Regions from separate parts of the Delftia sp. HK171 genome, predicted to be linked through region 1. Evidence: riboswitches for the same ligand, from Rfam matches in the RefSeq annotation. Region 1 holds a riboswitch; the other holds the start of a gene.

Region 1 (4,631 bases):
TGATCGGCTTCGTCGCCGAAGCCGAGATCATGGACGCCCGCCTGCACCGCTTCGCCGGGGTGTTGACGGTGTTCACTGCTTAGGCGTCGTACACGCCGTACACGCCGTACACACGGTACACACCGTCTGCATCTCAGACCGCGCGCGGGCGCACCGTGCCTGCGCTGCGATCCGGGTCCATGACTGCAGCTCCCAGAAAATCGAAATCCACGGCCGGCTGCCTGCCGCTGACCAGGTCGGCCAGCGCCATGCCGGAGCCGCAGGCATGGGTCCAGCCCAGCGTGCCGTGGCCGGTGTTCAGGAACAGGTTGGCGATGGGTGAGCGTCCGATCAGCGGCACATTGCTGGGCGTGGCGGGGCGCAGGCCGCTCCAAAATTGCGCGCGTTCGGTATCGCCAGCGCCGGGGAACAGCTGCTGCACGCGCCGCACGATGGCCTCGCAGCGCACGGGGTCCAGGTTGCGGTCGTAGCCGTTGAACTCGGCCGTGCCCGCAATGCGCAGGCGGTCGCCTTGCGCGCCCGTGTAGCGCGAGAACACCAGCTTGAACTCGTCGTCCGTGAGGCTGACCTGATAGGCCTTGGCGGGGTCCAGCACCGGCAGGGTCACGGAGTAGCCCTTGGCCGGATAGATGGGCAGGCGCAACCCCAGCGGCTGGGCCAGCAGCGGGCTGAACGAGCCCATGGCCAGCACATAGGCGTCGCCCTGGATGCGTTCGTAGCGGCCATCGGCATTGGTCACCTCCACATGGTCGATATGGCGGCTGGCGCCCGCGCCCGTGGTGCGCAGCGCCGTCACGTGGTGGCCGTGGCGGAACTGCACGCCCGTGGTGGTGGCAATGCGTGCCAGCTCGCGCGTGAAGAGATTGGCGTCGCCCGATTCATCCTCGGCCGTATAGGTGGCGCCCGCTATCTGCCCGCGCACATGGGCCAGGGCCGGCTCCAGGCGCACGGCTTCGTCGGCGTCGATCAGGCGGCGGTCGCAGCCCAGGGCCTGCATCTGCTCGGTGGGCTTGAGAGCGCCCTCGAACTCGCGGGCGTTCGTGTAGAAGTGCAGGATGCCCTGCATGCGCTGTTCGTACTGGATGCCGGTGTCCGACCGCAGCTGCTGCAGGGCCTCGCGGCTGTAGGTGCCCAGGCGAACGATCTGCTGGATGTTGTGGCGCGTGCGCGCGGGCGTGCAGTTGCGCAGGAAGGACAGGCCCCAGAGCCACTGGCGCATGTCGGCGCGCAGGCGGAACAGCAGGGGGGCGTCCTGCCGGCCCAGCCAGCCCAGCAACTTCAGCGGTGCGCCGGGGTTGGCCCAGGGCTCGGCGTGGCTGACCGAGATCTGCCCGCCGTTGGCAAAGCTGGTTTCGGCGCCGGGCGCAGCCTGGCGGTCGATGACCGTGACCTCGTGGCCCAGGGATTGCAGATAGTAGGCCGAGGCGGTGCCGATCAGGCCGGCTCCGAGAACGATGACGCGCATGACAATGCCCTTTCAAAGGCATGTGCCGGTCACGCGGAAGCTGGTAGCTATGGATTCAATAGCAAGCAGCCGGCGTCCGTCGTGACGCAGCTGCCGCTCCCCCTGTCCTTGGTACCTGAGAGATTCACCGCCGTCCATGGGAACGGGGCTTGCTCCTTCGGTGCGCCGCATATTGCGTGCGGCGGCTCTCCAGACGGCATGTTGTGTTTGCAGTACGGAACCTGAGCGTGTATGGGAGTTTGCGCCTTCGGTGAGGCTCGGCACCGTGGTGCCCGCCTGCTCTCCTGCAGGGGCGATTCTATGTGGCTTGCGCAGCCGGTTCCAGTCGTACTCGGGATACCACCAGTTACTACCTGTATGTGGTGTGGCCGATTCAGGGTATTCCCTAGATCGCTCAAGCGCCTCCCTCGTAGCGCTGGCACGAGTCTCCGACTGCATGTAAAAAAACTATTGAAATAGAAAAAAACATGATTTAGCCTATCGATGTGTGCAGTGGTTTGTCAGTGCATGTTCTGGTCGATTGGACCTGCATGGGTTAACCATGAGTTGTGTATATGTCTGATAGGCGACTTACCGTTGCACAGGTGCAGGTCCATGGAAACTGGTCCGGCACTGAAAAAATACAAGCACGGTGAATATGGTTTGTGGAGGGAGGAATGATTTGCGTCGCAAACCCGACTGAAGGTGTGTCCGGCTCAATGGGCAGCGGAGCAGCTCGCAAACGTTGATGGAAATCCGCCTTTTCTGATTGACGCGCAGGATCTGCGCGAAAAATTTTGCTTCCAACCTCACCGGCTGCAAGGTGAGTTGTGAGCTCGTGATTCAAATAGAACTATTCGAGGTACGGCGATGCAAATGCGCTGGGTACAACTGATGGCCATTGCCATTGGGAAAATCATTTTCCTGTCATATCTCCTTGAGAAAACGGGGAATATCATGCATGCTCTCAATCGCCTGCCTGGTTCGGCATTTTTTCGCAAGTGGCGTGCAGCGAAGTGCCTTTTCTCTTTGCTGCTGCTTTCATGCGCGGGTATCTCATCCACGGCACTGGCGGCGACCGTCGTTTTCACGGTCACCGACAACAGCGACGCTCCCAATGCCAATGCAACGACACCAACCACCTGTGTCAGCACGCTGGGAGGCACCTTTGCTGGCGCATGTACGCTGCGAGCTGCCATTCAGGCAGCCAACTACACGCTGCAAACGCTGGATCCGAGTGCCGATGTTTCCATCGTCTTTGCGCCGACACTGTCTACGTCGGTACGAACCATACAGAGTGGGACATCCAAGGATGCGGCCGGAAACCTCCATCCGTATGTCGACAATCAGACGGTTTACGTGCGCTGTGCCAATACATTCGTCAGCGGAGCCCAGTCCGGCGCCGTGACGGGAGCCACCAATGCCTGTGGTCAAACCCAGATGATCAGCGGCGGCGATACGGGCACCACCACTGGTGCCGGTGGCGCCTGGTACTGGCTCAAAGGCACCGTGCCAGCCGGCACGGGCTCATTGACCATCGATTTCGGGGGAGTCATACAAGTCCAGAACTGGGCGGACTCCGCCTGGGAAACCTTTTATCTTGGTGGGAAGAATATCACTCTCACCAATTCGCCCAACATGACCTGTGGCGAAGCGGTATTCGTCGTTGGCTCCTCAGCAAACAATGTCATCATTGATCGCGTCGGTCTGGTGAATGTGGCGCCAACCCCTGCGGGAGAGGGGACGCCGTTCAACTGCGAGCTGTACGCGGAGATTCATCAAGGCGCACAAAACGTATTCTTTGCCAATAGCACAATCAACTCCGCGATATGGAATGGAAATTACGGCAATAACAAGGGCTCGGCCATTTCCGTTGCCGCAAGCAACGGTGCAGGCACGGTTTCCAACATCGTTGTCGATAATTTCACGGTAACGAATCTGCCCAACCCTATCGGGGGAATGCAGCTCGAGCAGTTTTTCCAGGTCATGTCGAACATGACCGTCAACGGATTGACGATCAAAAATTCGAATATCGCACTGAGCCCGACTGGTGGAAATGCGCCCAGGGCCGTGGTGTCGGTTGATGGAACGATCAGCCTGGCCAATGGAATTGGTCTGGCCGTGACGGGTAATACCTTCTCGCTGCCTATCGCCGCCTATACCGGGTCATCACCAACGCATGTGTCGGCACCAACGGTGAATACGGCAGCCTCAGGCACGACGCAGGTAGTGACGGTGACCGATAACAACTTCACTGGCGGCGGGGACGGGGTGAATATCGGTGGTACGGGTACGGCACCAGGATTGATTGGCAACAACAAGATGACAAGCCAGTCGAGAAGTGCCATTCGTATCACTACGCGTGATTTCTTCAAGATTTCTCAGAACACGCTGTTTTCCGTGCCTGTGGCTGCAAACTCAGGCATCAGTTTGCTGACGACGGGCAATGGACAAACCGGATGGACCCCCACCCTTGGCGTTGGCGCCAGTGACACCGCCGCCTGCACCTGGACATTCAATATCACGGCAAATGCCAATGCGAGCGAGCCGGCACCGTATACGGTGGAAGCCTTTTGGTCGCCGACCGGCGCGGGCGTCAACGATGCGCAGGTCTATCTGGGCTCCGAAACCATGGCCGGAGCCTCGGGAACGCTGACCGTTCCTTCGTATCTCAGCGGCCAGGTGCGAGTCACAGTGACGGACAGCAATTCCGGTGGAGCCCAGACCTCGCAGCTTTCAACGGCGGCAAGCGTCACCGGTTTTCCCTGTGCCCTGAAATCCGGCGTTCTGGCGACGACCAACAATCAACCTGTCGGCAGCAGCGACTTGCTGGAGGTCTACATTGTTGACGGCCAAGGCAATGCCTGGACAGGGGGCAGTGACACCGTCACCTTCGCAGCGCCGCCTGCAGGTGTCACGTTCAATGGCAGCTCCGCCGCAGTCAGCTGCACGACCAACTCCAGCGGAAAGTGCGCGTCTCCCATCAATGCCAGCAGCAGTGTCGCCGGAGCATTCACGACACCCGTGACCTTGTCGTCGTCAGTCGCTGGTGCCACGTTCTCCAATCTTCCATTGGGTGGAAGTCCGGTATCTGGCGCAGTGACCTATCAGCCTTCGCCGGTTGCTTACAGCTTCACCGGGCTGCCGGCCAGCACGAGCGGGTCTGAAATCGCCGCGAGTCCGCCAT
Region 2 (4,631 bases), 2.2 Mb from region 1:
TGCGCGCTGGCGGGGTTGGTGCCGTGGGCGCTGCTGGGAATCAGGCAGACGTTGCGGTGCGACTGGCCCCGGCTCGCATGCCAGCCCTTGATGGCCAGCAGGCCCGCGTACTCGCCCTGGCTGCCGGCATTGGGCTGCAGGCTGATGCCGGCGTAGCCCGTGGCCTGGCACAGCCAGTCGCGCAGCTGCTTGTCCAGTTCCGCATAGCCCTGCTGCTGGTCGGCCGGGGCAAAGGGGTGCACCTGGGCGAACTCGGGCCAGGTGATGGGAATCATCTCGCTGGTGGCGTTGAGCTTCATGGTGCAGGAGCCCAGCGGGATCATGCTGCGGTCCAGCGCCAGGTCCTTGTCCGACAGCTGGCGGATGTAGCGCAGCATGGCGGTCTCGGAGCGGTGGGTGTTGAACACCGGGTGCGTGAGGAAGTCGCTGCTGCGGCGCAGGCTGTCAGGGATCAGCGGCTCCACGCCCTTTTCGAAGGCGGCGAAGCTGGGCAGGGCCTGGCCGTCCCTGGCGAAGATCTTCCACAGCAGCTCGACATCGGCGCGCGTGGTGGTCTCGTCCAGCGAGATGCACAGGTATTCCTTGAAATACACGCGCAGGTTGGCGCCCAGGGACACGGCACGCTCCACGATGGCCTGCGTGGCCGCACCCGTGTGCAGGCTCAGCGTGTCGAAGCTGGGCACCTCGCGCAGCGGCGCGCCCAGCTCGGCCAGGCCGCGCGCCAGGATGGCCGTGTACGAGGCCACGCGGCGGGCGATGCGCTCCAGGCCCTCGGGGCCGTGGTAGACGGCGTACATGCTGGCCACGACGGCGGGCAGCACCTGGGCCGTGCAGATGTTGGAGGTGGCCTTTTCGCGGCGGATGTGCTGCTCGCGCGTCTGCAGTGCCAGGCGGTAGGCGGGCTTGCCATGCACGTCCACGCTCACGCCGACCAGGCGGCCGGGCAGGGAGCGCTTGAACTCGTCGCGGCAGGCCATGAAGGCGGCGTGCGGGCCGCCGGCGCCCATGGGCATGCCAAAGCGCTGGGTGGTGCCCACCACGATGTCGGCACCCCATTCGCCGGGCGGCGTGATCAGGGTCAGCGCCAGCAGGTCGGTGGCCACGATGAAGGCGGCCTGCTTGCCATGGGCCTTGTCCACGTCGGCGCGCAGATCGTCGATGCGGCCGCTGGTGGCGGGGTACTGGGCCAGCACGGCGAAGTAGTCGCCCTCCATCAGCTGGTTCCATTCCTCCAGCGAGTTGGCCAGCTGCACCTCGATGCCCAGCGGCGCGGCGCGCGTCTGGATGACCTCGATGGTCTGGGGGTGGGCATCGCCCGCCACCACGAAACGGTTGCTCTTGTTCTTGACGGAGCGCTTGGCCAGCGTCATGGCCTCGGCGGCCGCCGTGGCCTCGTCCAGCATGGAGGCGTTGGCAATCGGCATGGCCGTCAGGTCGCAGACCATGGTCTGGAAGTTGACCAGGGCCTCCATGCGGCCTTGCGAGATCTCGGCCTGGTAGGGCGTGTAGGCCGTGTACCAGGCGGGGTTCTCCAGAATGTTGCGCAGGATGACGCCGGGCGTGTGCGTGCCGTAGTAGCCCTGGCCGATGAAGCTTTTGAGCAGCTGGTTGCGGCCTGCCAGCGCCTTGAGTTCGGCCAGCGCCTGTGCCTCGGTGGCGGCCGGCGGCAGCGCCATGGGCTGGTGGCGCCGGATGGAGGGCGGGACGATGGCGTCGATCAGCGCATCGCGCGATGCCGCGCCAATGGCGCTGAGCATGTGGGCCTCGTCTTCGGGCGCGATGCCGATATGGCGGGCCACGAATTCGGTGGCGTTCTCGAGGGCGGCAAGGGGCTGGGTGGAGGACATCAGCATGGAGGGACCTGTCTCAAAAGCTGAAAAGCGCCAGGGCGGGCCCTGGCGCCCGTCCTGGCCGGAAAGTGGCGTCAGTTGCTCTGTGCGAAGGCCGTGTAGGCGGCTTCGTCGAGCAGCGCGGCCAGCTGGCCTGCGTCGCTGAGCTTGACCTTGAAGAACCAGCCTTCGCCCAGCGGGTCGCTGTTGGCCAGGGAGGGGTCGTCGCGCAGGGCTTCGTTGACTTCGACGATCTCGCCGCTGACGGGCATGTAGACATCGGCGGCGGCCTTGACGGACTCGACCACGCCGGCCACGTCGCCCTGGTTGAAGCTGGTGCCCACGGCGGGCAGATCGACGAACACCACGTCGCCCAGCGCATCCTGCGCGTGGAGGGTGATGCCGACAATGGCCGCGTCAGGGTTGGCGGCGTTGATCCATTCGTGGTCCTTGGAATACTGGATGCTCATGGCTTGCTCCGATAGAAACTGAAAAGAAACCTGTGAAAGGCGGTTTGAGAAAGGTCAGTGCGCACTGTAGCGGCATGCGATGGCAGGAAAAACGAATCCGCCGAACTCGGTCCACGCCAAGCGCGCAGGCTGTCCTCAACCGCGGTGATAGCGTGGGGGCACGAAGGGCGTGGCCTGCACCTGCATGGGCACGGCCTTGCCGCGCACCATGGCCTGCAGCGTGGTGCCGATGGCGGCGCTGCCCGGCTCCACATAGGCCAGTGCCACGGGCTGGTTCAGCGTGGGCGACAGCAGGCCGCTGGTGACCTGGCCGACCTTGCGGCCGCTGGCATCCAGCAGTTCCGTGCCTTCGCGCACGGGCACGCGCTCCAGGGCCACCAGGCCCACGCGCTTGCGCGTGAGCAGCTCGGGCGCCTGCAGCTGGGCCAGCACGGTGGCCGCGCCGGGAAAGCCGCCTTCGCGCTCGCCACCAATGCGGCGGACCTTCTGCACGGCCCAGTTCAGGGCGGCCTCGGCCGGGGTGGTGGTCGTGTCCAGATCGTTGCCGTACAGGCACAGGCCGGCTTCCAGGCGCAGCGAATTGCGCGCGCCCAGGCCCACGGGCCTGACTTCGGGCTGGGCCAGCAGGGCTCGGGCAAAGGCCTCGGCGTGGCTGGCGGGCAAGGAGATCTCGAAGCCGTCCTCGCCGGTATAGCCGCTGCGCGTGATGTACAGCTCGGCGCCTTCCCAGTCGAAGTGGCCGCCCGTCATGAACACCAGCCCGGCCGTGTCGGGCAGCAGGCGCTCCATGGCGGCTGCTGCCTGCGGGCCCTGCAGCGCCAGCAGGCCCCGGTCGAACTGGGGCTCGATTTCACAGCGCCCGCCAATGCGGGCCTGGATGTGCGCCAGGTCTTCGAGCTTGCAGGCGCCGTTGACGATCAGGAACAGGTCGTCCTCGCGGCGCACGAACATCAGGTCGTCCAGGATGCCGCCCGCGTCGTTGAGCAGCAGGCCGTAGCGCTGGCGGTGTTCGCCCAGGCCCAGCACGTCCATGGGCAGCAGCGATTCCAGCGCCGCGCCGGCATCCGGGCCGCGCAGGCTGATCTGGCCCATGTGCGAGACATCGAACAGGCCTGCCGCCTCGCGCGTGTGCAGGTGCTCGGCCATCAGCCCCTGCGGGTATTGCACGGGCATGGAGTAGCCGGCAAACGGCACCATGCGCGCGCCCAGTTCCTGGTGCAGGTCGAACAGCGGGGTCTTGAGCAGATCGGTGGTGGAGGCAGCGGTCAAGGAGGGACTCTCTTTTCGGCAAGGGGCAAGGCACAACGCCATCCCGGAATCCCGGGATGTCCTGCCCTGCTGTCCGCTTTACCTGAGAGATTCACCCGCACCTTCCATGCGTGGGGCTTGCTCCTTCGGTGGATGGGGCACACCGCCGTGCCCTGCATCTCTCTCCAGCTAGGAACGCCTGCGGCCGTGGCGGCAGGCGGTGCCAGTCCTTTTGCCTGAGCGTTCGGGGCGAACCCTGCGCCTTCGGCGGTGCCGCTGCCTGTGACCATTGCGGCCGGGCGGGCACTCTCTCCTGACCGGCGCATTCTAGCTGCGGCCAGCGTCCGCGCGGCTTCGGGATTTCCGCGGGCCGGCCCCAACTCCATGCGCTTGCCTGCATGGATGCATTTGCAAATTGCATAACTGTCTAAAAAATCTCCTACATTGAGATGCATCGATATATGAAATCTCGTGAGCGAGAAGGAAGAAGCGCACATGCAGCAGACGCTGGGAGACACATTGGCCTGGCCGGCACGTTACCTGCCGAACAAGGAAGCCCTGGTCGCTTGGGAGGGCGGCGAGCGCCGCGCCTGGACCTACGCCCAGCTCGATGCCGAAGTCAACCGCCACGCCCACGGCCTGGCCGAGCTGGGCATAGGCCATGGCGACGTGGTCGCGGCCTTTCTCTACAACACGCCGGCCTTTGTCTTCACCATGCTGGCGGCCGCGCGCCTGGGCGCCATCTTCAACCCCATCAACTACCGGCTGGCGGCCCAGGAGCTGGCCTTCATCCTCAAGGACGGCGCTGCGCGCGCCCTGGTGTTCGAGCACGAGGGCGGCGAGGTGGCCGCGCGCGCCCAGGCCCTGCTCAAGGCCGAAGGCGGCGGCACTGGCGCAGGCACCGAGCACTGGATCTTTGCCGACGATGCCCCGGCCGACCCGCTGCCGGTCTGGGCCACGCAGCGCCTGTCCGCCCTGGCCTGGGGCCGCAGCAGCGCGCCGCCCCAGGCCCATGTGCGCGAGAGCGACCCCTGCATCCTCATGTACACCAGCGGAACCACGGGCCGGCCCAAGGGTGTGCTGC

Evidence for each region. A riboswitch is a leader RNA that binds a small molecule or an ion and turns the genes downstream of it on or off. The one in region 1 is predicted to bind glycine.
Region 2: linked by a shared signal. The riboswitch ahead of gcvT (glycine cleavage system aminomethyltransferase GcvT) and the one ahead of BO996_RS00630 (D-amino acid dehydrogenase) in region 1 are both predicted to bind glycine.

The regions. Positions count from the first base shown of each region.
Region 1 is NZ_CP018101.1:146,237-150,867, reverse strand. It holds gene BO996_RS00635 (FIST signal transduction protein) at 1-83, shown strand, start outside; gene BO996_RS00630 (D-amino acid dehydrogenase) at 134-1,465, opposite strand; glycine riboswitch at 1,558-1,668, opposite strand; gene BO996_RS00625 (invasin domain 3-containing protein) at 2,315-4,631, shown strand, end outside.
Region 2 is NZ_CP018101.1:4,372,718-4,377,348, reverse strand. It holds gene gcvP (aminomethyl-transferring glycine dehydrogenase) at 1-1,853, opposite strand, end outside; gene gcvH (glycine cleavage system protein GcvH) at 1,925-2,299, opposite strand; gene gcvT (glycine cleavage system aminomethyltransferase GcvT) at 2,435-3,568, opposite strand; glycine riboswitch at 3,628-3,746, opposite strand; glycine riboswitch at 3,762-3,873, opposite strand; gene BO996_RS19710 (fatty acid--CoA ligase) at 4,043-4,631, shown strand, end outside.